One region of the Streptomyces sp. NPDC102402 genome, then DNA from elsewhere that is predicted to be linked to it. Evidence: riboswitches for the same ligand, from Rfam matches in the RefSeq annotation. Region 1 holds a riboswitch; each other region holds the start of a gene.
The links. Region 1 has a riboswitch for thiamine pyrophosphate ahead of ACIRJR_RS26560 (thiamine ABC transporter substrate binding subunit). Riboswitches for the same ligand answer to the same signal wherever they lie in the genome.
Positions count from the first base shown of each region.

Region 1 (10,522 bases):
CGCTGAGGGACGACAGACCCACCGGCAATGGCCTTCTTCGTATGTGCACGAGGAGAATCTCCATGAACAAGGGCGCGGACGCCACACAGGGTGACCACAAGCGCGACGACGGCACGATTTCCGGGCGCTTCATGCTGAAGCTGTCCGGCGAGGCCTTCGCCGGTGGCGGAGGTCTCGGTGTCGACCCCGACGTCGTGCACGCCATCGCCCGCGAGATCGCCGCGGTCGTACGCGACGGAGCGGAGATCGCGGTCGTCATCGGCGGCGGAAACTTCTTCCGTGGCGCCGAGCTCCAGCAGCGCGGCATGGACCGGGCGCGGTCCGACTACATGGGCATGCTCGGCACGGTCATGAACTGCCTGGCGCTGCAGGACTTCCTGGAGAAGGAAGGCATCGACTCACGCGTCCAGACCGCCATCACCATGGGCCAGGTCGCGGAGCCGTACATCCCGCTCCGTGCCGTACGGCACCTGGAGAAGGGACGCGTCGTGATCTTCGGTGCGGGCATGGGAATGCCGTACTTCTCCACCGACACGACCGCCGCCCAGCGCGCCCTGGAGATCGACGCCGAGGCGCTGCTGATGGGGAAGAACGGCGTGGACGGTGTCTACGACGCCGACCCGAGGACCAACCCCGGCGCGGTGAAGTTCGACGCCCTGGAGTACGGCGAGGTGATCGCCCGCGACCTGAAGGTCGCCGACGCCACCGCGATCACCCTCTGCCGTGACAACCAGCTCCCGATCCTCGTCTTCGAACTGACGCAGGAGGGCAATATCGCCCGCGCGGTCAAGGGTGAGAAGATCGGCACGCTGGTGAGCGACCGGAGCACCCGGGCCTGACGGCCCACAAGATGGACAACGGCCTGCCGGTCGGACACCGTGCAGGTGAGGACGCGACGCAGGATCCGCAGGGCCCGACGATGACGGGTCCGCTCAAGACACGCAGGAGCACGTGGTGATCGAAGAAATCCTCCTCGAGGCCGAGGAGAAGATGGAGAAGGCCGTCGTGGTCGCGAAAGAGGACTTCGCCGCGATCCGCACCGGCCGTGCGCACCCGGCGATGTTCAACAAGATCGTCGCCGACTACTACGGCGCGCTGACCCCGATCAACCAGCTGGCCTCGTTCTCGGTCCCCGAGCCGCGCATGGCCGTGGTGACCCCGTTCGACAAGACGGCGCTGCGCAACATCGAGCAGGCGATCCGTGACTCCGACCTCGGCGTCAACCCGAGCAACGACGGCAACATCATCCGTGTGACGTTCCCCGAGCTCACGCAGGACCGCCGCAAGGAGTACATCAAGGTCGCCAAGACCAAGGCCGAGGACTCCAAGATCTCGATCCGCTCCATCCGCCGCAAGGCCAAGGAGTCGCTCGACAAGCTCGTCAAGGACAAGGAGTCCGGCGAGGACGAGGTCCGTCGCGCGGAGAAGGAGCTCGACGACACCACCGCGAAGTACGTGGCGCAGGTGGACGAGCTGCTCAAGCACAAGGAAGCCGAGCTGCTCGAAGTCTGATGAACGACTCTTCCTGGGGCGCCCCGCAGGGAGCCGGTTACTGGAGCACGCCCGAGATGGGGGCCGCTCCGGCGGGTCCTGCATACGATGTGCACGGCGCCCAGCAGACTCGGCCCATGCCCATCGTGCCGGACGTTCCCGACGCAGGTAGAGACGCTGACGACCGCGACGACCGGAACGGGGACGCCGCGCGCGTCAGCGGCCCCCCGTTCCGTGACGAGAAGCCGCAGGAGCCCATGTCCACCCCGCCGCCGTCCCCGCCGCACAAGAAGCGCGCGGGGCGTGACCTGCGTGCCGCCATAGGGGTCGGTCTCGGTCTCGGTGCTCTCGTCGCCGGCTCTCTCTTCGTCGTGAAGGCCGTCTTCGTCGGCGTGGTCGTGCTGGCGGTGGTGGTCGGTCTCTGGGAACTCACCTCCCGCCTCAAGGAGCGCAAGGGCATCAACGCCCCCCTCGTGCCGCTCGCCGTCGGCGGCGCCGCGATGGTGGTCGCCGGTTATGTGCGGCAGGCGGAGGGCGCCTGGGTAGCCATGGCGCTCACGGCCCTCGCGGTGCTCGTGTGGCGGATGACGGAGCGGCCCGAGGGGTACCTGAAGGACGTCACGGCGGGTGTCTTCGCCGTGTTCTACGTACCGTTCCTGGCGACGTTCGTCTCCATGATGCTCACCGCGGACGACGGTGCGTGGCGCGTGCTGACGTTCCTCCTGCTGACCGTGGTCAGCGACACCGGCGCGTACGCCGTCGGCTGGCGCTTCGGGACGCACAAGCTGGCGCCGCGCATCAGCCCCGGGAAGACCCGTGAGGGTCTGTTCGGTGCCGTCGCCTTCGCCATGGTGGCCGGCGCCCTGTGCATGGAGTTCCTGATCGACGGCGGGAGCTGGTGGCAGGGCCTGCTGATGGGCCTCGCGGTCGCCGTCAGCGCCACGCTGGGCGACCTGGGCGAGTCCATGATCAAAAGGGATCTGGGCATCAAGGACATGGGCACGCTGCTGCCCGGTCACGGCGGCATCATGGACCGGCTCGACTCGCTCCTGCCGAGCGCGCCGGTCGTGTGGCTGCTGCTGGTGCTGTTCGTCGGATCGGGCTGACCCGGCCCTCGGCTCCGTACCGCGCTGTCACGAAGGGCCCGCCGTCCACGGCGGGCCCTTCGTGCGTTCCCACGGCCGGCGCGCTCCCACGCCGGCGCGTGCGATCGGTCACGGTCCGCGCGCTGCCCGGGCCGTCCCCGGGCCTGGCGAAGGGCCCCGGAAGGGGCCACGACGCCACCGTCGGGCGACCGGCGGCAGCCGGGTCCGGGGCCCCTCGCCTCTCCTGAGCCGCTCGCGGTCCCTACTACCTCTGCGTGTCTGTAACACTGGAGGAACCATGCCTAAGCCCGGAGAACTCACTTTCGTCGCGCCCCGTGGAGCCAAGCGGCCGCCGCGGCACCTCGCCGACCTCACCCCCGACGAGCGCAAGGAAGCAGTCGCCGCGACCGGCGAGAAGCCCTTCCGCGCCAAGCAGCTGTCGCAGCACTACTTCACGCGGTACGCGCACGACCCGGCGGAGTGGACCAACATCCCGGCCGCGTCGCGCGACAAGCTCGCCGAGGCGATGTTCCCGGATCTGATGTCGGTCATGCGCCACATCAGCTGTGACGACGACACCACCCGCAAGACGCTCTGGAAGCTGCACGACGGCACGCTCGTCGAGTCCGTGCTCATGCGGTATCCGGACCGGGTCACCATGTGCATCTCCTCGCAGGCGGGCTGCGGGATGAACTGCCCCTTCTGCGCGACCGGGCAGGCGGGTCTCGACCGGAACCTGTCGACCGCCGAGATCGTGCACCAGATCGTGGACGGCATGCGGGCCCTGCGCGACGGCGAGGTCCCGGGCGGGCCGGCGCGGCTCTCCAACATCGTCTTCATGGGCATGGGCGAGCCGCTGGCCAACTACAAGCGCGTCGTCGGGGCGATCCGTCGGCTGACGGACCCGGAGCCTGACGGCCTGGGGCTCTCCCAGCGTGGGATCACCGTGTCCACGGTGGGCCTGGTGCCGGCGATGCTGCGCTTCGCCGACGAGGGCTTCAAGTGCCGCCTCGCCGTCTCGCTGCACGCTCCGGACGACGAGCTGCGCGACACCCTCGTCCCCGTGAACACCCGCTGGAAGGTCCGTGAGGTCCTGGACGCCGCCTGGGAGTATGCGGAGAAGTCGGGCCGCCGCATCTCCATCGAGTACGCGCTGATCCGGGACATCAACGACCAGGCGTGGCGGGGCGACAGGCTCGGCCGGCTGCTCAAGGGCAAGCGGGTACACGTCAACCTCATCCCGCTGAACCCGACCCCGGGCTCCAAGTGGACCGCCTCGCGGCCCGAGGACGAGAAGGCGTTCGTCGAGGCGATCGCAGCCCACGGCGTGCCGGTCACCGTCCGGGACACCCGTGGCCAGGAGATCGACGGCGCCTGCGGGCAGCTGGCGGCCTCCGAGCGCTGAGGGGGTTCCGGGACCGGCGCTATCCGGCCGGTCGGGCATGATCCGGCCGGTGTAGCCTGGCCAGGAAATCAACTGCATATTCCGACAGGGGAGCGCCACAGCGCTGAGAGTGCGGCACCGAGGACAGGTCGGCCGCAGACCCTCTGAACCTCGCCCGGGTCATTCCGGGTAGGAAGTTCGGACCTTACTCAAGCTGTTGCGCCCTGCCCGCTCGCCGAGCGGGCAGGGCCGCGTCTCTTCCTGGTCACCTCCAGGAGGAATCAGATGAACACCACCACGAAGTACGCCGCGACGGCGCTCGCCGCCGCGCTCGGCGTCACCGTGCTCGCGGGCTGCGGCGGCTCCGACGACAAGGCCTCCGGCGACACGGGGGCCGGCTCCAAGACCGTCACGCTGGTCAGCCACGACTCGTTCAACGCCTCGGACGCCGTGCTGAAGGAGTTCACGAAGGAGACCGGCTACAAGGTCAAGGTGCTCAAGAGCGGGGACGCCGGAGCCGCGCTCAACCAGGAGATCCTGACCAAGGGATCCCCCCGTGGCGACGTGTTCTTCGGCGTCGACAACACCCTGCTCTCCCGCGCCCTGGACGCCGGCCTGTTCACGCCGTACGAGGCGAAGGGCCTCGGCCGTGTCGCGGCCGACGCCCAGCTCGACGCGGACCGGCACCGGGTCACGCCCGTCGACACCGGCGACATCTGTGTCAACTACGACAAGAAGTACTTCGCCGACAGGAAGCTCGCCCCGCCGAAGTCCTTCGACGACCTGCTGAAGCCCGCGTACAGGAACCTCCTCGTCACCGAGAACGCCGCGACCTCCTCGCCCGGCCTCGGCTTCCTGCTCGGCACCGTCGCCACCTACGGCGAGACCGGCTACCAGGACTACTGGAAGAAGCTGAAGGACAACGGCGTCAAGACCGTCGACGGCTGGGAGCAGGCCTACAACGAGGAGTTCTCCGGCTCGGCCGGCGGCAGGAAGACCAAGGCCGACCGTCCGCTCGTCGTCTCGTACGCCTCCAGCCCGCCCGTCGAGGTGCTGTACGCCGATCCGAAGCCCACCGAGGCCCCGACAGGAGTCGCCACCGGCACCTGCTTCCGCCAGACCGAGTTCGCCGGCCTGCTGGACGGCGCGAAGAACGAGGCGGGCGGCAAGGCGCTGCTGGACTTCCTGATCAGCAAGCGGTTCCAGGAGGACATGCCGCTGAACATGTTCGTGAACCCGGTGGTGAAGGACGCGAAGCTGCCGGAGCTCTTCACGAAGTTCGGCGCGACCGTGGACGAGCCGACGACGGTGGCCCCGGAGAAGATCGCCAAGAACCGTGAGCAGTGGGTCCAGTCATGGTCCTCGCTCGTCGTGAAGTAGCCCGCGCGCGTACCGCGTGGAGGGGGAACGCGGTGCGGCTCGGCCTGATGGCCGTGCCCGTCGCGTTCTTCGGGCTGCTCTTCGCCTATCCCGTCGCCGCGATCGTCGGGAGGGGCCTGAAGGCGGAGGGTGACTGGCAGTTCGGCCGGATCGGTACGGTGCTGAGCCGGCCCGACATCCTGGACGTCCTCTGGTTCACGACCTGGCAGGCTCTCGCCTCCACCGTGCTCACCCTGCTGATCGCGCTGCCCGGCGCCTACGTCTTCGCCCGCTTCGACTTCCCCGGCAAGCAGCTGCTGCGGGCCGTGGTGACCGTGCCGTTCGTGCTGCCCACCGTCGTGGTGGGCACGGCGTTCCTCGCCCTGCTGGGGCGCGGCGGTTTCCTCGACGACTTGTGGGGGGTCAGGCTCGACACCACCGTGTGGGCGATCCTGCTCGCCCATGTCTTCTTCAACTACGCCGTCGTCGTACGGACCGTGGGCGGCCTGTGGGCGCAGCTCGACCCCCGCCAGGAGGAGGCCGCACGGGTCCTCGGGGCGGGACGGTTCGCGGCATGGCGGCGGGTGACCCTGCCCGCGCTGGGCCCGGCGGTGGCAGCCGCCGCCCTGATGGTCTTCCTCTTCACCTTCACCTCCTTCGGAGTCGTCCAGATCCTCGGCGGCCCGGCCTATTCCACGCTTGAGGTGGAGATCTACCGGCAGACCGCGCAGCTGCTGGACCTGCCGACGGCCGCCGTGCTGACCCTGGTGCAGTTCGCGGCGGTCGGCGGGATCCTCGCCGTGCACGCGTGGACCGTACGGCGCAGGGAGACCGCACTGCGGCTGGTCGATCCGGCGCAGACCTCCCGGCCGCCGCGCGGGGCCGGACAGCGTGCGCTGCTCGGCGGCGTCCTGCTGACCGTGCTCCTGCTCGTCCTGCTGCCGCTCGGCGTGCTGGTGGAGCGTTCCTTCGACACCTCCGGCGGCTACGGGTTCGCCTTCTACCGCGCCCTGCAGTCCGCCGACGCCAACGGCTCCACCTTCCTGGTGCCGCCGCTCGACGCGATCGGGAACTCCCTGCGGTACGCGCTGGCCGCGACCCTCATCGCCCTCGTGATCGGTGGCCTCGCCGCCGCCGCCCTGACCCGTCGGGCGGGCCGGCTGGTCCGGGGCTTCGACGCGCTTCTGATGCTGCCGCTCGGTGTCTCAGCCGTCACCGTCGGCTTCGGCTTCCTCATCACGCTCGACGAGCCGCCGCTCGACCTGCGGACGTCCTGGATCCTCGTCCCGCTCGCCCAGGCTCTGGTGGGCGTGCCCTTCGTCGTACGGACGATGCTGCCGGTGCTGCGTGCCGTGGACGACCGGCTGAGGGAGGCCGCGGCGGTGCTCGGCGCCTCGCCGCTGCGGGCCTGGCGCGAGGTGGACCTGCCGCTGGTCCGGCGGGCCGTCATGGTCGCCGCGGGCTTCGCCTTCGCCGTGTCGCTCGGTGAGTTCGGAGCGACCGTGTTCATCGCGCGTCCCGACAACCCCACCCTGCCGGTCGCGGTGGCCAGGCTGCTGGGGCGTTCCGGAGAGCTCAACTACGGCCAGGCGATGGCCCTGAGCACGATTCTGATGCTCGTCTGCGCGGTGTCGCTGCTCCTGCTCGAACGTATCCGCACCGACCGATCCGGGGAGTTCTAGAGATGCTGGCAGTGGAGTCCGCCACGGTCCGCTTCGGGAAGCGCACCGCCCTGGACGCGGTGGACCTGGTGGTCGCGGACCACGAGATCGTCTGTGTGCTGGGGCCGAGTGGCAGCGGCAAGTCGACGCTGCTGCGGGCGGTGGCCGGGCTGCAGCCCCTGGACGGCGGGCGGGTGCTGCTGGACGGTGAGGACCAGGCGCCGCTGCCCGTGCACCGGCGCGGTCTCGGGCTGATGTTCCAGGACCACCAGCTGTTCCCGCACCGTGACGTCGGCGCCAACGTCGGCTTCGGCCTGCGGATGCACGGCGTCACCCGGGCCGAGCGCGACCGCCGGGCCGATGAGCTGCTGGACCTGGTCGGCCTGCCCGGAGCCGGACGGCGGGCCGTCGCCGCGCTGTCCGGCGGCGAGCAGCAGCGGGTGGCCCTCGCACGGGCCCTGGCCCCGCGTCCGAAGTTGCTGATGCTGGACGAACCGCTGGGTCAGCTGGACCGGAGCCTGCGGGAACGGCTCGTCGTCGAGCTCCGTACCCTCTTCGGCAGGCTGGGCACCACGGTCCTCGCCGTCACCCATGACCAGGGCGAGGCCTTCGCGCTCGCCGACCGGGTCGTGGTCATGCGGGACGGACGGATCGCCCAGGCCGGCACCCCGCTGGAGGTCTGGCGGCATCCGGCGTCGGCGTTCGTCGCGCGCTTCCTCGGTTTCGACAACCTGGTGGACGCCACGGTCACCGGCACGACCGCCGACACCGCCTGGGGCGAGGTACTGGTGCCCGACGGCTCCTCCCAGGGTGAGTGCGAGCTGCTCGTCCGGCCGGGCGGTGTCCGGATCGGCGGCCCGAAGGGCGGCCTGCGCTGCACGGTCGGCGTACGCACCTTCCGCGGGCACCACGTCACCGTCCTCCTGCACCCGGAGGACGGCCCGGCACTGGAGGCGGAGTGCGGCCTGCGGGAGACCCCGGACGAGGGAACGGCCGTCGGCGTGACCTTCGACCCCGCGGAGACGGTGGTGCTTCCCCCGGCGTGACCTGTCCGGCCGGCGGCCAGCACCCTGAAGAACGGCTGGGAGGCGGCTCTTCGGCGCCCTGGACGCCGGGCTCGACACCCGATGACCGCGACCGGTCGCGGTCAGCCCGTCAGCCGCGCGAGCGCCCCGGCCGCCTCCTCCACCGTGTCGACGAGTGCGATCCGGGACTCCATCTTCCGGCCCTCGGCCAGCGCGCTCAGCAGCGGCCAGGCGGGCAGCTTCTCCGTCCAGTGAGCGCGGTTCACCAGCACCATCGGCGTGGGCGCGGAACGCGACTCGTAGTAGTTCGGCGTCGCGTTGTCGAAGATCTCCTGCACGGTCCCGGCGGCGCCCGGAAGGAAGATCACACCGGCGGTGGAGCGGGCCAGGAGGCCGTCCTCGCGCACGGCGTTCGCGAAGTACTTGGCGATGTGGTCCGCGAAGGCGTTGGGCGGCTCGTGGCCGTAGAACCAGGTCGGTACCGCCACCGAGGAGCCGCCGTCGGGCCAGCGGTCCCGCACGGCGAACGCGGCCTTCGCCCAGTCGGTGACCGAGGGGCTGAACGACGGTGCCGAGGCGAGGAGCTCGCAGGCCTTGAGCAGCATGGCATCGGAGTGCGGTGCGGCGTAGGCACCGAGGTTGGCCGCCTCCATGGCGCCCGGGCCGCCGCCCGTCGCCACCGTCAGACCGCTGCGGGCCAGCTCCCTGCCGAGCACCGCCGCGCCGCGGTACTCGTCGGAGCCCCGGGCCATGGCGTGGCCGCCCATCACGCCCACCACGCGTGCTCCGACGAGGTGTTCGTCCAGTGCGTCGGAGACCGCGTCGTCGTGCAGGGCCCGCAGCATCGAGGCGAAGACGTCACCGTTCGACCTGGTCAGCTGGAACCAGTCGTACGCCCGTGCGTCCGGGGTCGAGGCGTACCCCCCTTCGGCCAGCCCCTCGTACAGCGCCTCGGGGGTGTAGAGGAGGCCACGGTAGGGGTCGAAGGGCAGCCCGGGCACCGGCGGGAAGACGAAGGCCCCGTCCCCGCGTATCTTCGCCTCGGCGTGGGGCGATATGCGGCAGCCGAGGAAGACAGCGGCCCGGGTGTCCGTCGTGAGCAGGACGCCGGTCCGGTCCGTCAGGTCGACGGACTGGACACGGTGGCCGGCGAGGGTTCCGGCCTCGGCCGCCTTGTCGAATGCTGTGAGCGTCTCGATCTCGACGCCAAGTGCGTACGCGTACTCGTCCGGATTATCCACGCCGCCATGCTACGTACCTCCCCGGCGAGGGGTGTCACCCCGTCAGAGGCAGCGCAGCGAGCTCCGCGATCACCCAGGTCAGCGGCGCGAAGACGGCGAGAAGCACAAGTGCCCGCAGGGCGGCGGCGGTGCGCAGCGCGGAGGCCGGGGCGCCGAGCCGCAGCAGGGTCGCGGCCGTACGGGCGCGGGCCTGCTTGGCCTCCAGCGCCGTGGTCAGCAGCGTCGCCAGGGTGCAGCCGATGACGAGCAGGGCGCCGAGCGCCGTGAGCGGGCCGAAGGGGCGGGGCCCGCCCGTGTACAGCACGGAGGCGGCGATCACCCCGGACACCACCGCGCAGACGATTCCCAGTGGCCGCCCGATGCGGGAGGCCTCGTCCATCAGGACTCTCCCCGCGAGCAGCCGTACGGCGCCGGGGCGCACAGCCTGGAGCAGCCGTCCGCACAGATGGGTCAGGCCGGGCCCCGCCATGGCCAGGCCGATCGCGGTGAGCGTCCATCCCACGAGCACGGCGGCGGGGGTGGAGTCCAGCCGGCCCGGCAGGGGGAAGGGGCTGCCCGCCGAACCGCGGCTCGCGTACGCCTCGACCGCGAGTCCGGCCGCGGTGAGCGCGACGCCCCAGGGCAGTCCCGTCGGCGTCGGGGACGGCGCGAGATCCGCCTCGGCCTCCTGAGCCTCGGACGGCGCGACCTGCCGGGAGCGCACGGAGAGCCCACCGGCCGCGGACGCGGCCAGCGGCACGACGGCCAGCAGCGTCAGCGCCGCGGCGAGCGGCAGCGGGGTGCCCGCGCCGAGGAACTCCGCCGCCCCTCCGTCGAACGGCAGACCGGTCAGATCGCCGCGCAGATGCAGGAAGAGGAGCAGCGCCACCACCGACCCCAGCGTGGTGGAGACCGCCGTCGAGATCGCCGCCAGCAGCGCGAGCCGGGCCGGCCCCAGGCCGGCGGCGAAGAGCGCCGGCCGCGGGCGGGTACCCGGATCCGTCCGAGCCACCGCGACCGCGAACTGGACGGTCGCGGCGAGCGGCACGGCGCACCACAGCAGCCGCAGCACGGAACCCGACGCGTGCGCCGGGTGCCCGGAGGCGTACCCCAGGGTGCACAGGAGAAGGAAGCCGACCCCGGCCGACGCGGCGGCGAGGAGCAGCCGGCGCATCAGGACCAGGGGGTGCGAGCCGCGGGTCAGACGGAGAGCGAGCACGCCGAGCGGCCTTCCGTATCGGTCGCGGCGGGCAGGGAGACGGTGCTGACGCGGCGGCCGTCCAGCATGGCGACCACG
Region 1 covers NZ_JBIWKR010000010.1:153,632-164,153, forward strand. Annotated here, with positions in the region: gene pyrH (UMP kinase) at 63-839, shown strand; gene frr (ribosome recycling factor) at 955-1,512, shown strand; gene ACIRJR_RS26550 (phosphatidate cytidylyltransferase) at 1,512-2,597, shown strand; gene rlmN (23S rRNA (adenine(2503)-C(2))-methyltransferase RlmN) at 2,875-3,981, shown strand; TPP riboswitch at 4,058-4,174, shown strand; gene ACIRJR_RS26560 (thiamine ABC transporter substrate binding subunit) at 4,246-5,340, shown strand; gene ACIRJR_RS26565 (ABC transporter permease) at 5,388-7,001, shown strand; gene ACIRJR_RS26570 (ABC transporter ATP-binding protein) at 7,004-8,026, shown strand; gene ACIRJR_RS26575 (LOG family protein) at 8,128-9,246, opposite strand; gene ACIRJR_RS26580 (hypothetical protein) at 9,281-10,444, opposite strand; gene ACIRJR_RS26585 (ABC transporter ATP-binding protein) at 10,426-10,522, opposite strand, start outside.

Region 2 (10,522 bases), on a different contig from region 1:
TCGGCGCCGACCGTGCGCTCTTCAGGGCCGGCACGGCGCCTCTGGTGGCATTTCTCGACCGGACGGACAAGCTGGTGCCACTGGGGCAGGAGCACACGCTGGGTGACTTCGACGGCAATCTGGAAGAGGCACTGGGTCGCATCCTCGCCAAGGAGCAGAACGCCGGCTGAAGAGGAAGGTCCGGCCGTTCATCGGACACCGGGGGCCCGTGGTGACGCGTCCGGTGTCCCGGCTCACGTCTTGCGGCGTCGGCCCCTCCCGGTCCGTGCGGGTGCAGGAGCCGCGGCTTCCGCGCCGAGCCCCGTGCGGTCCGCGGAGACCACCAGGGCCGCGAGCACCGTCGTCACCGGCACCGAGGCGACCAGCCCGATCGATCCGACCAGCGTCCTGACGATCTCCTCCGCGACCAGTTCGCTGTTGGCCACCGTGCCCACGCTGCTCTGCGCGATCGAGAAGAGCAGCAGCAGAGGGAGCGCCGCGCCCGCATAGGCGAGCACGAGCGTGTTGACGACGGACGCGATGTGGTCGCGCCCGATCCGGATGCCCGCCCGGTAGAGCCCTCGCACGCCCATCGTCGGGTCGGCCTGGTGCAGTTCCCACACCGCCGACGTCTGGGTGACGGTCACGTCGTCGAGGACGCCGAGGGAGCCGATGATCACCCCGGCCAGCAGAAGGCCGCTCATGTCGATGTCCGGATACAGCCCGTGGATGAGGCCGGTGTTGTCGTCCGTGTTGCCGGACAGGCCGGCCCAGCCGATGAACAGGGAGCCCAGCAGCCCGATCAGCAGCAGCGAGATGAGGGTGCCGATCACGGCCACGGAGGTGCGGGCTGTCAGGCCGTGGCAGGTGTAGAGGGCGATCAGCATGATGGCACTGGCCCCGATCACCGCGACGACCAGCGGGTTCGATCCCTGCAGGATCGCCGGGAGGATGAACAGGGTCAGCACGCCGAAGGAGACGGCGAGCGCGATCAGTGCCATCAGTCCGCGAAGCCTGCCCACCACCACCACCGCGAGGGCGAAGATCCCCGCGAGCAGCGCCATCGGGACCGTGCGGTCCACATCGGTCACCGAGTACTGCAGGTCCCGGGGCGCGTCCGGCGCGTAGGCCACGACCACTCCCTGGCCCTCCCGCAGTTGGCGCGGCGCGTCGGGCTGGACGACCTCGACGAACGTACGGCCCTTGTCCTCACCGGTGGTCACTTCGATCGTTGCCTTCTTGCACTCCCCCGACTGCTCGTCGACGGCTTCCCGTCCCGAGGGAGTGGAGGTGTCGCCCGTCGGAGGTACCTGCGAGGCGTTGACATCCGCGCAGTCGACCGCGACGACCTTCGTCACCCGCCCGTCCTGGGTCTGCCGGTCGAAGCCGACACCCGTGCGTTCATGGGCGGGTGCCCCTCCCGGCCAGAACGCCACCAGGCCGACCAGTACCGCTGCGGCGAAGGGGATCACCACGGCGGCGATGACCTTGCGCAGGTGCTTGGACACGGGCGCGGCGGGACCGTGGCTGTGTGTGTGGCCGTGTGCATGACTCTGGGTGCTGCCTGCTGCGGGGCCGTGGGGTTCGGGGGCGCTTCCGGGGGACGTCACCCCGCGATCATCCCAAGAACGAGGGAGGCCCTCTGGCCAGCACGCCAGGCGGGAGGCTAGCGTGGAGACACATTTGCACACGCGGGAGCTCGGAGCACCGGGCTGAGAGGGCGCTGACCTCCGTACATCCGTACGGGACACGCTGCGCCGACCGCCGAACCTGTTACCGGGTAATGCCGGCGTAGGGAGTAGGTCTCATGACCACAGCGGACGCACGCACGCCTGCCTCGACACAGGATGCGCGGAATGCGCAGGATGTGAAGGACGACGAGGCCGGGAAGTCCATCGGCTGGCACAAGGGATACGTCCAGGGTTCACGCCCGGACCTCCGTGTGCCGGTCCGTCAGGTGCACCTCACCAACGGCAAGGACGTGACGCTGTACGACACGTCAGGGCCGTACACCGATCCGGCCACCGACACCGACGTACGGCGCGGCCTCGCCCCGCTCCGGGAGAACTGGATCATCTCCCGTGGGGACACCGAGGAGTACGCGGGCCGTCCCGCGCGCCCCGAGGACGACGGGCTCAAGCACACCTCCCCGCGCGGTGGTCTGCGCAATCTCGACGCGGTGTTCCCCGGCCGCCCCCGTCAGCCACGCCGCAGCCGCGACGGGCAGCCGGTCACGCAGCTCGCGTACGCCCGTCGGGGCGAGATCACCCCGGAGATGGAGTACGTCGCCATCCGGGAGAACGTCGAACCCGCGGTCGTGCGCGAGGAGATCGCCGCCGGCCGGGCGGTCCTGCCGGCCAACGTCAACCACCCGGAGATCGAGCCGATGATCATCGGCAAGCGATTCCTGGTGAAGGTCAACGCCAACATCGGCAACTCCGCCGTCACTTCCTCCATCGAGGAGGAGGTGGACAAGATGACCTGGGCGACCAAGTGGGGCGCCGACACGGTCATGGACCTCTCCACCGGACGCAACATCCACACCACCCGCGAGTGGGTCCTGCGCAACTCCCCCGTGCCCATCGGCACCGTGCCGCTCTACCAGGCCCTCGAGAAGGTCGACGGCCGGGCCGAGGAGCTGACGTGGGAGATCTACAAGGACACGGTCATCGAGCAGGCCGAACAGGGCGTCGACTACATGACCGTGCACGCCGGGGTCCGGCTGCCCTACGTCCCGCTGACGGCCCGCCGCAAGACCGGCATCGTCTCGCGCGGCGGGTCCATCATGGCCGCCTGGTGCCTCGCGCACCACAAGGAGTCGTTCCTGTACGAGCACTTCGAGGACCTCTGCGAGATCCTCGCCGCGTACGACGTGACGTACTCGCTCGGCGACGGTCTGCGCCCCGGCTCCATCGCCGACGCCAACGACGAGGCGCAGTTCGCCGAACTCCGCACGCTCGGCGAGCTCAACACCGTCGCCAAGCGGTTCGGCGTCCAGACGATGATCGAGGGCCCGGGGCATGTCCCGATGCACAAGATCAAGGAGAACATCGACCTCCAGCAGGAGATCTGCGAGGAGGCCCCGTTCTACACGCTGGGCCCGCTGACCACCGACGTCGCCCCCGCTTACGACCACATCACCTCCGGAATCGGTGCGGCGATGATCGCGTGGTGGGGGACGGCGATGCTCTGCTACGTCACGCCCAAGGAACACCTGGGGCTGCCGAACCGCGACGACGTGAAGACCGGCGTCATCACGTACAAGATCGCCGCGCATGCGGCGGACCTCGCCAAGGGGCACCCCGGGGCGCAGGAGTGGGACGACGCCCTGTCCGACGCCCGGTTCGAGTTCCGCTGGGAGGACCAGTTCAACCTGGCGCTCGACCCGGACACCGCACGGGAGTTCCATGACGAGACGCTGCCGGCCGAACCGGCCAAGACCGCGCACTTCTGCTCGATGTGCGGCCCCAAGTTCTGCTCGATGAAGATCTCCCACGACATCCGGCGGGAGCACGGGGACGGGCAGGACGAGATCGAGGCGGGGATGGCCGAGAAGTCCAAGGAGTTCGCTGCGGCGGGCAACAGGGTCTATCTGCCGATCGCCGACTGACGCCTTCTCCTGGGTGGGTGAGGGTGCCGCCCTGACCTGGGCGTCACCCTCACCAGGCCCTGATCGCTCCGGCCCGGCCGTCCCGCTCCGCCCGCCTCCGCCTGGTCACTCCGGCTGGTGCTCCGGGCCGCCGAAGTCCGGACTGGTGAAGTCGGGGCTGGTGAAGGTCGGCCGGGGGCCGGCCGACGGGCCGTCCTCCGGCCCGGAGAAGTCGGGTCTGCTGTAGCCGATCTTCGGGATCCGGTTGGCCGATCGGTGCGGCATCCGCGACGCGGGTCCCGCGGTCGGGTCGGCCAGCGCGTCCCGGAGGAAGGGCAGGATGCCACGTTCCAGGAGGGCGTGGCGCCAGGCCTCCCGGGCGCGCGCGACATCCTCCGGCAGTTCCTCCTCCTCGTCCACGGCGGGCAGCGCGGTGGCGCCGTTGCGCAGGGCCGTGACGAGGAGCCCCACCGCGGCGACCAGGATGGCCGCGGCGGCGACGGCCGCGAAGAACCAGCCGGCGGCGACCATGGTTCCGGCGAAGGCCGGGGCGGGGCTGAGTGCCTTCAGGGGGTACCCGATCAGCAGGAATATCAGGGCGGCCGCACCTGCGAGGACGGGCGCCAGCACGGCGATCACCGCCAGGGTTCCGGCCCCCGTGGGATCGGCCTCGTCCGTGGCCGTCCCGAGGACGGACGCGTGGGCATCCGGGGCCTCCGGCCCGCGCAGCTCGCTGCGGACCTTCACGTAGTGGTCGTACTCGGTGGCGGCCGCCGCGGTGATCAGCAGGGTGGCGTTGAGCGCCATCGTCCGCAGCTGTTCCGTGTTGAGACGGTCGCCGACCCCGTCCAGATCCGGCCGTTCGTGGGCGTGACGCAGCGCGTCGGCAAGGATCCGCTCGTATTCCGGGCGGTCCTCGGCCAGCAGGTGCGGAGCGCTTTTCATGTGCATCCCCCGATGCTCCGTAGTGCCTGACCGGCCGTGCGGGCCGTGCGGTCGGGCGAAACGGAGGAGAGCCTGCTACTGATACGCCGATGGTAGAGCGCCTACGGCGCGGGGTGACAGGGGGTTTCCGGAAATAGGCCCAGCCGTCGACGTGTCAGGTCGTGATGCGTCTTCCCCGGTACTCGTCAGTCATGCAGGGGAAGTTGGACGACCAGCAGCTTTCCGGCCATGGTCACTCCGCCGTCCATGGCGATGGCGAGCCCGTCCGCGTATACGTGCGGGCCGTCCACCACGGTCCGTTGCACGTCCTCGCCGTCCTCCGACCCGACCTCACCGAGCAGGTACGGAATGGGGCTGTGACCGTGGACGACGCGCTGCCCGCCGTACGTCGCCATCAGGTCGCGGACGGCCTGTGCGCCGCCCTCGTCGCGGAAGGCGAAGCGCTTGGTGAGCTTGCGGAAGAGGTCCCAGCACTCGTCGGCGTCGTTCCGCGTCAGAATGGCGTGCACCGTGTCGTTGACGTCCTCGATGGTGGATCCGTAGTCGAGGTAGGCCGTCGTGTCGGAGTGCATCAGCAGGTGCCCGTCCTCCTCGACGACCGCGTCGAGCCGGGCCATCCACTGGAGATGGACGTCCTGGAGCCGCTCCATGTCCGTCTTCTGGCCGCCGTTGAGCAGCCAGGCGGCCTGGAAGGTCGCCGTTCCCGCTCCGGAGTTCACCGGGGTGTCGCCGAACCGCTTCGCGCCGAGCAGGAGCAGTTCGTGGTTGCCCATGAGGGCCTTGCAGTACCCGCCGGCCGCCGCGGCCTCCGCGGAGAGCCGCATGACGAGGTCGATGACGCCGATGCCGTCCGGGCCGCGGTCGGTGAAGTCGCCGAGGAACCACAGCCTGGCGGTGCCGGCCGCCCACCGGCCGTCGGCGTCGACGAGACCCTGCTCGTGAAGTGCGGCCAGGAGCTCGTCCAGGTAGCCGTGGACGTCGCCGACGACGAACAGCGGCCCCCGTCCGGATCCGCCGGAGGACCGGGCCTCGGGCACCGCCTGCACCTGGACGGTGTCGCCCCGCTTGATCACCGGCAGGTCGCGCTCGGTGGGGGTGTACCCCTCCGGCAGCTCGTCGCCCACCGCTGCGTTGCCGGGATGCGGCGGAAGCGGCTCCCTCGGCACCTGGGCATACGGCGGTACGCGGAAGTCACGCAACGTCGCAGTCCGCACTACGGGTTCCTGACCGGCCCCCTGAGTCATCGACCCCTCCACCACCGTCGCGCCTCCGTACACCTGACGGGCCCTGCCTGGTAGAGGTGGTCCGCGGTGTCGTGCGCCCATCATAGGAATGCGGATCGTGCTGTGTGACGCACCAGGGGTGGTGAATCCGTGCGCGCACCTGGTTCATCGGCCGTTTGGTCCGGATTAATCCGATCAGTCCCCGGCGGGTGACCGGGGAGCGCTGACCGTGGTGCGCGGCGGACGCCGCTGGGAGGACGTCCGGACGATGAGTTCCGTCGGTATCACCTGCTCCACCGGTCCGTCGTGCTCGACCCCTTCGATGGCGTCGATGAGGAGCTGGACGACCGCCGTGCCGATTCTGCGGGGCTTGAGCGAGAGCGTCGTGATGGGGGGTTCGGTCGAGGCGTACACCGTGGATTCGCTGCAGCAGACCAGCAGGAGGTCCTCGGGCACCCTCAGGCCGTAGCGGCGGGCGGCGGCGAGCAGATCCGTGCCGTTGGGGTCGAAGAGCCCGTAGACGGCGTCGGGGCGGTCGGGCCTGGCGAGGAGGCGGTCTGCGGCGACGGCACCCGCGCAGGGGTCGTGGGCCGGATAGGACTCGTAGACCGGGTCCTGGCCGACCCGCTCGCACCAGTGGAGGTAGGCGGTGGTGGAGAGGCGGGTGTAGGTGTCGGTGGTGGTGCCGGTCAGCAGCCCGATGCGGCGGGCTCCCGCGGCCGCGAGGTGATCCAGCAGGTCGAGGACGGCCGCCCGGTGGTCGTTGTCGACCCAGGCGGTGACCGGAAGCGTGCCGGCCGGGCGCCCGTCCGAGACGACGGGAAGACCCTGGCGCACGAGTTCGGTGACCACGGGGTCCTGGTCGGAGGGGTCGATGACGACCGTTCCGTCGAGTGCGACGTTCGACCAGACGTCGTGGCGTGAGGTGGCCGGAAGGATCACGAGGGCGTAGCCACGGGCGAGCGCGGCCGACGTGGCGGCTCTCGCCATCTCGGCGAAGTACGCGAACTCGGTGAAGGTGAAAGGTTCATCCCCGTACGTGGTCACGGTCAGGCCGATGAGCCCCGACTTGCCGGTACGGAGGGTTCGGGCCGCCGCGGACGGGCGGTAGCCCAGCCGTTCGGCGACCTCGCGGACATGGCGGCGGGTGGCATCCGGAAGCCTGCCCTTGCCGTTGAGCGCGTCGGACACGGTCGTGATGGAGACCCCGGCCGCCGCGGCCACATCCCGGATCCCCGCCCGTCCCTGTCGGCCGCTGCGCCGGGGCGTCTCTGTCCGGCTCACCTGGTGCTTCCCTGCTGCTGTCATGGCGAGCCGATAGTAGGGCTCCGGTGCCGAGTTGGGCCGGTCGCATATGCCTACGTTGACAGGCACGTTTTTGCATGATCGAGAACGTGTAAATGCCTTGCAAATCAAGGGTGTTGAGGCCCTAAGGATCAATGTGTCATGCATCGACGCGCATGAACCTGCTAAGTGGCCCATGTCTCGAAGAGGTCTCAACTCACCTGTTCGAGGGATGCGCGCCACGGAGTGAGCGACCGGCGCGCGACGAGATGCGCAGTGCTCCCCCCTCCCGGAGCCTGCCGGGGGCATGCGGGACCGGCCTTTCCTGCCGGAGGGGGCGATTTCGGATCCTGGCCGTTCGCACGGACGCCCAATCCTCATAAGGTGAGCAGTATTGATGTGTACGGACGGTCGAGGAGGACCTGCGGTGAGCGAGACGAGCCCCAAGCTGCGCGCCGAGCTGGACGGCGTCCCTGCGTATGTGCCGGGCAAGCCGGCGGCGGCGGACGGACCGGTTGCCTTCAAGCTCTCCTCCAACGAGAACCCGTATCCCCCGCTGCCGGGCGTCATGGAGTCGGTGCTCGCGGCGGCCTCCGGCTTCAACAGGTACCCGGACATGGCCTGTACCGGTCTGATGAACGAGCTGGCCGACCGGTTCGGGGTGCCGGTCTCCCACCTGGCCACCGGCACGGGCTCGGTCGGTGTCGCCCAGCAGCTGCTCCAGGCGACCTCGGGCCCGGGTGACGAGGTGATCTACGCCTGGCGCTCGTTCGAGGCCTACCCGATCATCACGCAGATCAGCGGTGCGACGTCGGTGAAGGTGCCGCTGACCTCCGGGGAGGTGCACGACCTCGACGCCATGGCGGGGGCGGTCACGGACCGGACGCGGATGATCTTTGTCTGCAATCCGAACAACCCGACCGGCACCGTCGTGCGCCGGGCGGAGCTGGAGCGGTTCCTCGACCGTGTGCCGGACGACGTCCTGGTGGTGCTCGACGAGGCGTACAAGGAGTTCATCCGCGACGCCGAGGTGCCGGACGGTATCGAGATCTACCGGGACCGTCCCAACGTCGCGGTGCTGCGGACCTTCTCCAAGGCGTACGGCCTGGCGGGGCTGAGGGTCGGCTTCGCCGTGGCGCACGAGCCGGTGGCGGCTGCGCTGCGCAAGACCGCTGTCCCGTTCGGTGTCAGTCAGGTCGCCCAGGACGCCGCGGTCGCCTCGCTGCGTGCCGAGGACGAGCTGCTGGGGCGGGTGGGATCGCTGGTGGGTGAGCGTGCCCGGGTGTACGACGGGCTCGTGCGGCAGGGCTGGACCGTGCCGGAGTCGCAGGCGAACTTCGTCTGGCTGCGGCTCGGGGACCGCACGCTCGATTTCGCCGGGGTCTGCGAGCGGGCGGGTGTGGTCGTGAGGCCGTTCGCCGGCGAGGGCGTGCGCGTCACGATCGGGGAGACCGAGGCCAACGACGTGTTCCTGAAGGTGGCGGAGTCCTTCCGCCAGGAGCTGTAGCGGCTCGGACGCTCCCGACGGACCTCCGGTGGCCCCGGACCTCGATCACCGAGGTCCGGGGCCACCGTGTTTCGTGCCGGTGTGCCGCGCCGTCCGGGGACCGTCCGGCTTCGGTCTGCCCGGCCGGGGGACTGTCCGGTTTCGGTCTGCTCGGTCGGGGCGGCCGGAAAGCACCCCCCACCCGACCGGCACCAGAACATGTGCGCCATAATGCTTGTGAATGTGAACGCGTTCACAAGCGCGTCCCGTTTCCTCCCTGATCGGGTGGATTGACTGGGCGGGCTGCGGCTGTGATCACGGCGACGTAAGGAGAAGAGTCATGGACCTGGCTCTGGCACCAGAGACCCTGGCGCGATGGCAGTTCGGCATCACCACCGTCTACCACTTCCTGTTCGTCCCTCTGACGATCTCTCTCGCGGCGCTCACCGCCGGCCTGCAGACCGCCTGGGTGCGTACGGAGAACGAGAAGTACCTCAGGGCCACGAAGTTCTGGGGCAAGCTCTTCCTGATCAACATCGCCATGGGCGTGGTCACCGGCATCGTGCAGGAGTTCCAGTTCGGTATGAACTGGTCCGACTACTCGCGGTTCGTCGGTGACGTCTTCGGTGCTCCGCTGGCCTTCGAAGCGCTGATCGCCTTCTTCTTCGAGTCGACCTTCATCGGCCTGTGGATCTTCGGCTGGGACAAGCTGCCGAAGAAGATCCATCTCGCCTGCATCTGGATGGTGTCCATAGGCACGATCCTCTCGACGTTCTTCATCCTGGCCGCCAACTCGTGGATGCAGCACCCGGTCGGCTACCGGATCAACGAGGAGCGCGGTCGCGCCGAGCTCACGGACTTCTGGCACGTGCTCACGCAGAACACCGCGCTCGCCCAGTTCTTCCACACGATCACGGCGGCCTTCCTCGTGGGCGGTGCCTTCATGGTCGGGATCGCCGCCTTCCACCTGGTGCGCAAGAGGCACATCCGGGTGATGCGGACCTCCCTGCGGCTCGGTCTGGTCACCGTGGTGGTCGCGGGCCTGCTCACCGCCGTCAGCGGCGATGTGCTCGGCAAGGTGATGTTCAAGCAGCAGCCCATGAAGATGGCTGCGGCCGAGGCTCTGTGGGAGGGCGAGAGCGGAGCACCCTTCTCGCTCTTCGCGGTCGGTGACGTCGCCGAGGGGCACAACACCGTGGAGGTCTCGATCCCCGGAATACTGTCCTTCCTGGCGGACGACACCTTCACCTCGTACGTCCCCGGTATCAACGACATCAACAAGGCGGAGCAGGAGAAGTACGGACCGGGCGACTACCGGCCCAACATCCCGGTCGCGTTCTGGAGCTTCCGCTGGATGATCGGCTTCGGTATGGCGTCGTTCGGGCTCGGTCTGCTGGGGCTGTGGCTCACACGACGGAAGCTCCTGCTGCCACCGGCGCTGCGTACCGGTGAGGACGAGGTGCCGAATCTGGTCCTCTTCAGGAACAAGGTGCTGAGCCCCAAGCTCGCCAGGCTCTACTGGATCACCGCCCTGTGGACCATGCTCTTCCCGCTGATCGCCAATTCCTGGGGCTGGATCTTCACCGAGACGGGGCGCCAGCCCTGGGTGGTCTACGGAGTGTTCCAGACCCGGGACGCCGTCTCCCCCGGGGTGTCGCAGGGCGAGATCCTCACCTCCATGATCGGGTTCACGGCGCTCTACGCGGTGCTCGCGGTCATCGAGGTCAAGCTCCTCCTGAAGTACGTCAAGGCCGGACCGCCCGAGCTCACCGAGGCCGACCTCAACCCGCCCACCCGGATCGGCGGCCACGACCAGGACGCCGACCGGCCGATGGCCTTCTCCTACTGAGATCAAGCGGAGCTGAGAGATGGAACTCCACGACGTCTGGTTCGTGCTCATCGCCGTCCTGTGGACCGGCTACTTCTTCCTGGAGGGATTCGACTTCGGAATCGGGGTCCTCACCAAGCTGCTGGCCAGGGACCGCAAGGAACGGCGGGTCCTGATCAACACGATCG
Region 2 covers NZ_JBIWKR010000001.1:550,459-560,980, reverse strand. Annotated here, with positions in the region: gene ACIRJR_RS02275 (SsgA family sporulation/cell division regulator) at 1-170, shown strand, start outside; gene ACIRJR_RS02270 (YibE/F family protein) at 234-1,589, opposite strand; TPP riboswitch at 1,661-1,794, shown strand; gene thiC (phosphomethylpyrimidine synthase ThiC) at 1,787-3,589, shown strand; gene ACIRJR_RS02260 (hypothetical protein) at 3,695-4,519, opposite strand; gene ACIRJR_RS02255 (metallophosphoesterase) at 4,699-5,772, opposite strand; gene ACIRJR_RS02250 (LacI family DNA-binding transcriptional regulator) at 5,932-7,044, opposite strand; gene hisC (histidinol-phosphate transaminase) at 7,448-8,527, shown strand; gene ACIRJR_RS02240 (cytochrome ubiquinol oxidase subunit I) at 8,847-10,355, shown strand; gene cydB (cytochrome d ubiquinol oxidase subunit II) at 10,375-10,522, shown strand, end outside.
Region 2: linked by a shared signal. The riboswitch ahead of thiC (phosphomethylpyrimidine synthase ThiC) and the one ahead of ACIRJR_RS26560 (thiamine ABC transporter substrate binding subunit) in region 1 are both predicted to bind thiamine pyrophosphate.

Region 3 (10,522 bases), on a different contig from region 1:
GCTGGTAGGTCATCCGCCACAATTCCCTGACGGGTGGCCACGGCATATGCCGTGGCCACCCGTTTTCGTATGCAGACTCCGTTCGCGGCGTCCCCATTTCAAAGGAATCCGGTCCACGATGTGTGGAGTCCGGGAAGAGGGGCACGCGCTGTCCTGAGAGCGCGCCACCGAATTCGATGGCGCTGAACCGGAGATCCAGGTGTGTTTTCCTGCGATCCACGAATTTCTCAAAAGGGAGCTTTTTATGAGTGACGGAATCTGGGGATATCAGCCGACGGCCGGCCACACCGCGGGCAGCGACCTGGTCGGATACAAGGTCGAGGCCACCGACGGCAGCATCGGCAAGGTCGACAAGCACTCCGACGACGTCAACTCCTCCTACCTGGTGGTCGACACCGGTGTCTGGATCTTCGGCAAGCACGTGCTGCTGCCGGCCGGCACGGTGAAGACGGTCGACCAGAAGGAGCGGAAGATCCATGTCGACCTCACCAAGGAGCAGATCAAGGGCTCCCCTGAATTCGACAAGGACAAGCACGTCGGAGACGCCTCATACCACCAGCAGGTCGGCGGCTACTACCAGGGTCACCAGCGCCACTGACACCCCGCACCGCCGTATGGGCCGGGCCCCGGAGACGTTCCGGGGCCCGGCTCATCCGTGCCGGGGGCGCTCCGGCGCCGCGGCGGCCGTTCGCGGGCCGGACAGGGCGGGCTGGGATTCGTCCGCGAGGGGGCCCGCATGGAGAGCCCGGGCTGCTGTGCGAGCACCAGCGGCGCGCCCTTCGAAAGGGCAGCGCAGGACATCGGGCACGCCCTCTGTGGAAGCAGCGGAATTCCGCATCGGTACGTGTGCGGGGATGCGTGCCGGGGACTGTCGACGTGAATTGCCCATCGGGGGAAATTGGCTGTTGCGATGGGCGGGGAAGCCATCGAGCGATAACGGATGTCCTCTCGTCTTCGGAGGGCAGTCGATTTACCGTGGCCCGTCTCGTCGTAGATCCCGGTTCGCCGGTTCCGTCCGCCGTATGAATCGCTGCGTTTCCCCGTGGCTGAGCCGGGTACCAGCGTTATGAGCAACCCACTGCGGAACCGCAGTGAAATCGAGAGGGAGGTCAATCACATGCTGAAGGCGATCGCGGACGTTCTTCGATCCATCGGCGGGGCCATCGCCACCGTCGTGACCCTGCCTTTCCGCGCTGTCGCACGGCTCTTCGGTGGAGCCTCCGACACCGCTCACGGCCACCACTGACCACGCCCTTTCCGGAAGCCCAGCCCCGGCCGGCATGAATCCGGCCGGGGCCCCGGCGCGTTCACTTCCGCGCTCTACTGCCAGGTCGCCGTGTCGGGGTCGATGCCGTGAGCGCGTGCGCTGGCATCGACGATCCGGCGGAACCACGAGGCGAGGCCGGCACGGATGCCGTTGTAGTGGGCGGCGAATCCCGCATCGGCTTCGTACATGCGGCCGAGGCAGACCTGCATCTGCCTGGTCAGGGGAAAGTACGAAGAGAAGACGTCGCGATGCCGCTCGACGAGTTGATTCGCCTCCCGGCCACCGGGTTCGACACCGGCGTCCATGGCATCCGCGAGAGCACGGTCGATGCCGGCCACGGCGTCGGCGACGGCAGCCCATTCGTCCGGACCGCGCGTGGCCGAGAGCTCGGCGTACTGCCGCCATTGCGTCGTGTCTCCGTAGCGCGAACGGGCTCGGGCGGGTGAGTCCGGGTCCCACCCGGGGCCGAAGACCTCGGTCTGCTGCTCGACGGTCAGCAGCAGCCCGCGCTCGTGGGCTTCGGCCATCCGGTCCAGCCCGGCGGCGAGCTGCTGGAGGCGCTCGATCCGCTCGGTGACCTGGGCACGCTGCGCGCGCAACGCACCTGGCACGTCTGTGGCCGAGTCGTCCAGAACGGCTCGGATCCTGTCCAGGCCGAGGCCGGTCTCACGGTAGGCGACGACGCGGTGCAGGCGTTCCAGGTCACCCGTGGTGTACAGCCGGTAGCCGGCGGCGGTGCGCGACGACGGCCGCACCAGCCCGATGTCGTCCCAGTGGTGCAGTGCGCGGACCGTCACGCCCAGGCGCGTGGAGACCTGGCCGACTGTCAGGCCGCCGTTGTCAGTGGCATCAAGCATGCTCCTCGCTCTCTCCTGGGTCGACGTCGGGCGCGGTGATCCCGATGGCTTCGAGGTTCCGTGCCTCCTGACTGGCCGGATCGTAGGGCTTGGCCGCCGTGAAGACGATCCGCGCGTTCTCCGGGGTGATCACCTCGACATCGCGGGTGTTCCAGGGGGTGTCCCGTGGGCCGTCGACCGAGTCCGGGCGCACCTCGCGACAGGCCTTGACCAGGGAATCGACCTGGCTGAGCATGCACGAGAAGCTGACGCTCATCGCTGGTGGCCGCTCCGGGACGCTCGGCGCCGAGACGAGGAGCACGTCCTGGAAGGCCCACCGTCGCAGATGCACCAGCGTGCCGGGGATGCCGAACAGCTCGAAGAACCCGAGTCCACGCGTCCAGAAGTCCACGGACGCGGCCAGGTCGTCCGTGGGGACCGACACGAACGCGGGCATTCCGTAGATGCCGTGGAACAGCTCCGGAGGAACCGCGTCCGGGCCGGGAGGAGGTACGGGACTCATCTCGAACGCGTTGTAGTAGTCGCTCATGCGCTCCACACTCCAGCCTCACGCGACGTGAGGGTCAAGCCGACGGCGCACAGCCTCCGTCATGCCTGATGGGTGAGGACCGCGGGACGGGGACCCGGGGCCGGGGTCCGGTCTCCGGGGCCCCGGGGGAGCCGGACGGGCGTTCCGCGCGCTCCGGGGAGCCGGTCCTCGCCGCGAGGCAAGGTCACCGACAGGCCGCCGACCGCTCGACCGCCTTGGTGTAGTCGGTGATCAGGCTCTTCATGGCTGCCTCGTCGTCGACGCCGGAGTCGAGGACCTGGACCACCGCGTAGAGGTCCTGTTCCGGCTGGTCCGACGACGTGCAGGAAGAGGCGGTCTTGCCGACGGCGGCCTTCCCGGTGTGGACGAATCGGCCGTCGTCCGACAGCGTTCCGTCGTCCGTGTCCGCGTATCCTTCTGAGACCGTCGCCGTGGTCTGCCCCTCACTCCACCATGCCTGGGTGAGACTCAGGGCAGCCTTGCCGTCCACGGACACGCTGCAGCGGGTCGTTCCGCCGTTCGGCTTCGAGGCGGCCGTGGAGATGGAGTCGCCTCCGGGCAGCGCGGCCTTCACCAGTGCGGGGTCCACGGGGATCCCGCACAGCGACGTGGGCACGGTGTACGCCTTCTCGGGCGGGTCGTCGCCTGAGCACGCCGACAGGGTGGAGGCGAGGGCGACGGAGGCCGACAGGGAGACGACCGCGCCGATGAACCGGTGGCGCCGGAGAGTTCCACGGACAGACAACGCGAGAAGCCTTTCGGGGTTGGGGCGGGGAGGACGCGGCGGACGCCGCACCCGGACATGCGATCAGATGTCCGTCTTCAGGTGCGGGGACATGAAGTCGGTGTTCGTGCCCGCGGCCCGGAATCCCTCCTGGGCGGCCGCGCGGGCCTTCTCGTCGATGCTGTCGTCCATCAGGTCGTCACGGTGGTGCGCCTTCGCCGCGTTCTCCACGGCCGCCTCGGTGTACCCCGCGTTCTGGTCGAGGCCGCTCTCCCACTTCTCGCCCATGACGCCGCCCGCGTCGTCCTTGGCGTGCCCCTCGGCGTCCTTGAAGAGGGCCTCCAGGACCATGCTGCTCGCCGTGTCCGCCACGCCGCCGGCCACCGCGCCCCCGATGGGGCTGGCGATGAACGACGTGCCGACGCCGATACCCGTGCCGATGCCTCCGGAGATGGCGTTCTTCCACTGGCCCACGGACTGGTCGAACTTCTTGTCGGACTCCTCTGCGGGCCCGGCGACCGCCTCCTGGCGGCCGATGGCCAGCGTGCCGGACACCTCGCCCGATCCGTGCGCGACCTGCTCGACGGCGAACTGCGTGTCGTTCGAGTACCGGGCGTCGGCCGGCAGGTCCGGGTTCATGTGGTAGTCCATGAGGTTCGCCATGTACGACTTGTTGGCCACCTCCACGGCCGCGTACCCCTCGGGATTCTGTCCGACGGTCACCAGCAGGGCGTTCACGTCACGGTGGTTGAGCGTGGCGGAGCTGCCTGCGACGGGGAACAGCCTGTTCGTGTCCTCGTCCTGGTCGTCGGTCATCGCCCGGTTGATGTCCGGCAGGTACTCCGAGGTGATCTGCCCGATGCTGTCGGACATGTAACCGTGCTTCGTGAGCCGTTCGTTGTCGTCCGAGACGGAGGACACGATGGACTCGAAGAGCTTGGTCTGCCCGTCGTTGTGGGCCGGGGTGTCCGCGGTCGGCAACTCGCCCGCCGGGTGCCCGGTCGTGGCGGCCTCCAGGGCGAGGGCGAGGTTGTTGCGGCCGGTGTTGTCGTCGTCGCCCTTGAGGTTGCTCTCCTGCGGCCACTCCCGCTCCTCGAACAGGTACTCGAAGGTGGAGAGCGGGACCTTCCCCTTCTTGCCGTTGTCGTCCGTGTCGCGCTCGAAGGGGGACTCCTCCTTGGAGACGTACCCCTCGTTGAAGAAGTCGGTCGCCGCGTCCGGACTGTTGGACAGGCCCTTGAGGTAACCGGTCAGCGGGTCGTCGCCGCTGTCGTCACCGATCCGGTTGAGCCACGGGTCCATGCCCATGTGCTGCCACGCCATGTTGGCGTGCTCGCCGTTGCCGGTGAGTTTGCGTTCCGTCTCCATGAGCTTGGTGCCGTAGCTCTTGAGGAACTGGTCGTCGTAGTCGCCGGTCCGCATCAGGTTGCTCATGACCTGGAAGCCCATGGGGCCGCTGCCGTCCCGGCCGATGGGCTGGTCGCCGAGCCTGACCATGTTGCCCTTCCAGCTCGTCATGTCGGCCGAGTCGCTCTGCGTGGCGGTGGCGAGCGTCAGACCCAGATTGCGCTGGAGGTCGTCGAGCTTGTCGAGCCGTTCGCGGCCCACGTTCGGGTTCACGGCCGGGTCGTTGACGCCCTGCCAGAACGCGAGGGTCTTCTCGGGGCCGAGCTGCGTGGCGAACCGCTCGGCGAACAGCGGGTCGTCCTTGTACTTCTCCAGACCGCCGTTGATCTTGTCGAAATCGGCGGGTGTGAGGTCCTCGGGACTCTTCGCCGCGATCTTGGCGAGGTCCTCCGCGGCCTGGACCGCCTCCGCCGCGGAGTCGCGGTCCTTGTAGTCGGCGTCCGAGAAACCCATCTTGGCCTGGTCGGCTATCGCGGTCAGGACCTTGCTCGCCGAATCGTCGCTCTCCGAGGCCTTCTGGAGGATCGCCTGCACCTCGTCGCGCAGCGCGGTGACGTCACTCTCGCTGTGCTCGGGAACGGACGTGCCCTTCGCCGCCCGGTCCGGGTGGATGTTCATGGTGACGGTGAAACCGCCGCCGCCCGTGCTGGTGACGGTCAGATTCTTCTTCTGCCCCCGGGTGATGGCGGCCTCGAGATCCTTCTTGTACTGCCGGAGCTCGTCCCGGGTGTCACCGAGGATCTTGTGAATCGTGTTGGCCTGTGTGTGGGCGTCGCCGAACTCGCCGGCGGTCTTGCCGACGAACTCCTTGGTGACCTGGGCGTTCATGCCGGCCCAGTTCCCGGTGTTGGCGGCCTTGTGCAGTCCGTCCTCGGCCTGTTTCCTCAGCTCCACGAGGTGGCGTACGAGCAGGCCCCAGTCGGAGACGGCCTCGTCGAGCGTCGTGAAGTTGGCGAAGCGCAGCGCGTCGAGATCCATGAGGTGTCGTTTCTCCTGTACGTCTGTGTTCGCGCCGCTACTTCTTGGGCTCGTACGCCGGGTTCTTCCTGCCCGGCTCGCCGGCCCGCTCGTCGAATCCGGCGTCCAGGGTCTCGATGCTGCTCACCTGCCGCTGGATGTAGTGCTCGTCACCGGCGTGCACCTTCTTGGTGACCTGCATGTGGTTGGAGATGTGGGCGCACGCGTCCATGAGCGACTTCAGTTGCTCCTCCCACCGGTTCGACACGTGCTTGAGCCCGCCGCCCAGCGCGAAGCCCTGGCCGCTCAGGTCGCCGGCGGCCTTGTCACTGCTGGGAACGGCCACACGGGCCTTGTTCCAGAGGTTGTCGTAGAGGCTGTGCGCCTGGCTGCCGATCTTCGCCAGGTCGCCCTGGTCCACCTTGAGGTCGCCCGTCTGCCCCGGCAGAGCCATGGAGCCCCCGCCGCCGGGGTCGAGTTGGTTCAACTGCATTCCGGTCGACTGCCGGCCGGCGGCCTCCGCCTTCAGCTGCTCCCACTCGTCCCATGCCATGGGTGACCCTTCCCCGCGTACCGGTCCCGCCGCTTCGCACCCGGCGGGTGCCTCGGTTTCAGGCCAAGCTAGCAACTCGCCCAGACGTTCACATGGGGTGAGTCCGGATCCTCGAGCAGCGGTTGTGTGCATCCCGTGGAGGCTGCCGGGAGTGACGCGGACCGAATGCCTGTTTCATCCGGACGAGGCCGGTCTGTCTGCCTGCGACCCGCGCGACGAGCGTGACCCGATCGACATCCGATCCGCGCGGAACCATCCCGGCGCGCCGTTCCGGCTCCCGTGCCGATCGGCCCCTCCGGCCGGGCCCGGACGGCCGCCCGGCTATCCTGGCCGCCGAACCGGACACGGGGTGCCCCGCAGGGGGCTGAGAACACACCCGTCGAACCTGAACCAGTTAGCACTGGCGGAGGGATGTCTCATGCCGTTGCCGTACGCCCAGGAAGACCGTGCGATCGGGAAGCGGGCGGCCCCGGACCCGGGTTCCGCCTTCGAAGGCCGCATGCCCGCGGCCCCCGGCGACCTCCGGGTCGAGACGCACGGGACAGCCCCCGTCCCCGAGGACCGGCGCTACGGCGGCCCCGGCCGGCTGTTCACCGTCTGGTTCGCCCCCAACCTGACCATGACCGGTGTCTTCACCGGCACCGTGGGCATCGCCCTCGGCCTGGACTTCGCCACGGCGCTCGTCGCCGTCGTGCTCGGCACGCTCGTGGGGGCGGTGCCCACCGCGTACCTCGGCACCTGGGGAAGCCGGACCGGAGTCGGCCAGATGTCCCTCGCGCGGCTGGCGTTCGGCCGGGGCGTCGTGCTGCCCGGCGCGCTGCAGTGGCTGTCCTCGATCGCCTGGGACGCGCTGATCGGCCTGTTCGGCGGGGACGCGCTGGCCCAGCTGTTCGGCTGGCCCTTCTGGCTGGGCGTACTGGTCATGATGGCCGCCCAGGGTGCGCTCGGCGTACTGGGGTACGAGGCGATCCACCGGTTGCAGACCGTGATGACGTTCGCCCTCGCCGCCGCCTTCGCCGTGCTCTCCGTGAAGCTGCTGGACGGCGTCCACCCCGCCGCCTCCGGCACCGTGCACGGAGGCGACCGGGCGGGCGCGTTCGTCCTGACGTGCACGATCGCCCTGAGCCTGGCGCTGTCGTGGGCCCCCTACGCGAGTGACTTCAGCCGGTATCTCCCGCCCACCACCTCGCGGACGCGCATGTTCTGGTGCACGCTGCTGGGCATCAGCGTCTCCTTCGTGGCGGTCCAGACGCTCGGCCTGTGGGGCGCGTCCGTCTTCACCGACCAGACCGCACGCGGGATCGACACCCTGCTGGGCGGGGGAGCGCTCGGGGCCTTCGGTCTGCTCGCCGTGGCGCTCGCCGCGCTGTGCAGCAACGCCATGAACGACTACAGCGGGTCGCTGGCGCTGCAGGCGATGGGGGTGCGCGTGCCGCGCCCCGTCGCCGCCGCGCTCGCCGCCGTGCTCGGATTCCCGCTCGTGCTGTGGATGCACGCCGCCGACACGACGGCGCGCTTCCAGAACGTCCTGCTCCTGGTCGGTTACTGGATCCCCGGCTTCGTCGCGATCGTGGCCGTCGACTGGGTGGTGCGCGCCAGGGCCCGCGGCGGCGCACCGGTCGACCTCGCGGCCGAGAGCGCCGTCGGCCGGCCGTGGTGGCCGGCGCTCACCGCCTTCGGGGCGGCCTTCGCCGCGGCGGTGCCGTTCATGAGCACCGGCCTGTACGTCGGGCCGGCGGCGAAGGCCCTTCATGGGGCGGACCTCGCCTACGGCGTGGCGTTCATCGTGGCCCTGGTGCTCTACGCCCCGCTGCGGCTGCGCCTGCGCTCCTGACGGACGGGTCACCGGATCGCGCGGCGCGGACCGGCCGTACGGCGATGAGCGGGTGGTCGGGCCCGACCGGGCCGAGGCCTTCGGCGCCGCCCCCGGGAGATCCCGGACCGTCGAGGAACCCGGCGTCCGCCCTGTGGTGGTCCGTCCGGTCTCCGGGGACGCCGTCCTCGTGGAAGACCGCCTCGGCGGGGCAGACCGGTCCGCGGCGTGATCACTCGGCGCTCTCGTGCCCGGCGGAGGGGGCGGTCCCGGCGGAGCCGTCGTCCTCGTCCTGCCGCATCAGCTCGGCGAGCTTGAACGCCTCCTCGATGAGCGTCTCGACGATCTTCGACTCGGGTACGGTCCGGACGATCTCGCCCTTGACGAAGATCTGCCCCTTGCCGTTGCCGGACGCGACACCGAGATCAGCTTCCCTGGCTTCCCCGGGGCCGTTCACCACACACCCCATGACGGCCACGCGCAGCGGGATGTCCATGCCCTCCAGCCCGGCCGTGACCTCGTCGGCCAGCTTGTAGACGTCGACCTGGGCGCGCCCGCAGGACGGGCAGGACACGATCTCCAGGCCGCGCTGCTTGAGGTTCAGGGCCTCCAGGATCTGGAGGCCCACCTTGACCTCCTCGGCGGGCGGCGCGCTCAGGGAGACGCGGATGGTGTCGCCGATGCCCTGGGACAGCAGCGCGCCGAACGCGACAGCCGACTTGATGGTGCCCTGGAAGGCCGGGCCGGCCTCCGTCACTCCGAGGTGCAGCGGGTAGTCGCACTGAGCGGCGAGCTGCTTGTACGCCTCGACCATGACGACGGGGTCGTTGTGCTTCACGGAGATCTTGATGTCCCGGAAGTCGTGCTCCTCGAACAGCGACGCCTCCCACAACGCGCTCTCGACCAGCGCCTCCGGAGTGGCCCTGCCGTACTTCTTCAGCAGACGGCGGTCGAGCGATCCCGCGTTGACCCCGATGCGCACCGGCGTCCCGTGGTCCTTGGCGGCCCGCGCGATCTCGCGGACCTTGTCGTCGAACTGCTTGATGTTGCCCGGATTGACGCGCACGGCCGCGCACCCGGCCTCGATGGCGGCGAACACGTACTTCGGCTGGAAGTGGATGTCCGCTATCACCGGGATCTGCGACTTGCGCGCGATGGTCGACAGGGCGTCGGCGTCGTCCTGGGTGGGGCAGGCGACCCGGACGATCTGGCAGCCGGAAGCGGTGAGTTCGGCGATCTGCTGGAGGGTCGCGCCGATGTCGGACGTGCGGGTCGTGGTCATGGACTGGACCGATACCGGGGCGTCGCCGCCCACGGGTACGGTCCCCACGTGGATCTGGCGGGTGGTGCGTCGCAGGGCCGGCCTCGGCGGCACCGTCGGAACTCCGAGAGCGACAGGCATGACAGGTCCCCAAACGGTCGGCCGGTCCGGGTGGGCCGGGCTGTGGCTGATGGCTGTGCGTCGTCGAGGGCTGTGGACGTGCTGGAGGAGTGCGCGGCGGCGGGAGCACCTCGCGGGCAGCCGGTGCACGGGCGTGCCGCGCGGTCGTCACCGTGCGGGTGGGCGCCGGTCGCCCGTCGGCCCGCCCGGCGTCAGCCGACGGGGAGGGAGGCGGTGGCCTCCTGCCCCGTCCGCCGTGCGGAGGGGGAGGCCAGGGCCTCCATCAGCGTGTGCTCATCGCGCCCCACCGGGTTCGGGCGAGACCTCGCCGGCCAGCGGTGTCCGCGGCACACGGCCGGTGACCGGGTCGGCCAGCCGGCCGGGCATGGTGAACACGACGTCCTCGGCGATGCCCCTCTGGAGCTCCACCCGGCCGAAGCCGAGTCCGGCGAGCCGGGCGAGGAGCCCGTCGACGAGGATCTCCGGGGCACTGGCCCCCGCGCTGACGCCGACCGCCGACACGTCCTTCAGCCAGGCCGGGTCGAGGTGCGTCTCGTCCGGCACCAGTCGGGCGGCGGCGCCGTGGTCGCGGGCGACCTCGACCATGCGCAGCGAGTTGCTGGAGTTGGGCGAGCCGACGATCAGGACCAGGTCGTTGGCGAGAGCGAGGTCCTTGACGGCGTTCTGCCGGTTCTGGCTGGCGTAGCAGATGTCGTCACCGGGAGCGATCAGGTCGGTGAAGCGGGCGCGCAGGGCGTCGACGACGCGCCGGGTCTCGTCGAACGAGAGGGTGGTCTGGGTGAGGACGGCGACCGGGGTGTCGTCGGGCAGGCCGAGGCGCCGTACGTCGTCCTCGGTCCCGATGACGACGATCCGGTCGGGGGCCTCGCCGAGGATGCCCTCGACCTCCTCGTGGCCCTCGTGCCCGACGAGGAGGACGGTGCGGCCGTCACGCGCGAAGCGCACCGCTTCCTGGTGGACCTTGGCGACCAGCGGGCAGGTGGCGTCGATGACGTCGAGCCGCCGGCCCGCCG
Region 3 covers NZ_JBIWKR010000003.1:545,560-556,081, forward strand. Annotated here, with positions in the region: gene ACIRJR_RS11930 (hydrophobic protein) at 1-8, shown strand, start outside; gene ACIRJR_RS11935 (PRC-barrel domain-containing protein) at 245-598, shown strand; gene ACIRJR_RS11940 (LPFR motif small protein) at 1,118-1,246, shown strand; gene ACIRJR_RS11945 (MerR family transcriptional regulator) at 1,321-2,124, opposite strand; gene ACIRJR_RS11950 (VOC family protein) at 2,117-2,653, opposite strand; gene ACIRJR_RS11955 (hypothetical protein) at 2,838-3,398, opposite strand; gene ACIRJR_RS11960 (hypothetical protein) at 3,462-5,762, opposite strand; gene ACIRJR_RS11965 (hypothetical protein) at 5,800-6,294, opposite strand; TPP riboswitch at 6,630-6,723, shown strand; gene ACIRJR_RS11970 (purine-cytosine permease family protein) at 6,713-8,128, shown strand; gene ispG (flavodoxin-dependent (E)-4-hydroxy-3-methylbut-2-enyl-diphosphate synthase) at 8,340-9,509, opposite strand; gene ispH (4-hydroxy-3-methylbut-2-enyl diphosphate reductase) at 9,783-10,522, opposite strand, start outside.
Region 3: linked by a shared signal. The riboswitch ahead of ACIRJR_RS11970 (purine-cytosine permease family protein) and the one ahead of ACIRJR_RS26560 (thiamine ABC transporter substrate binding subunit) in region 1 are both predicted to bind thiamine pyrophosphate.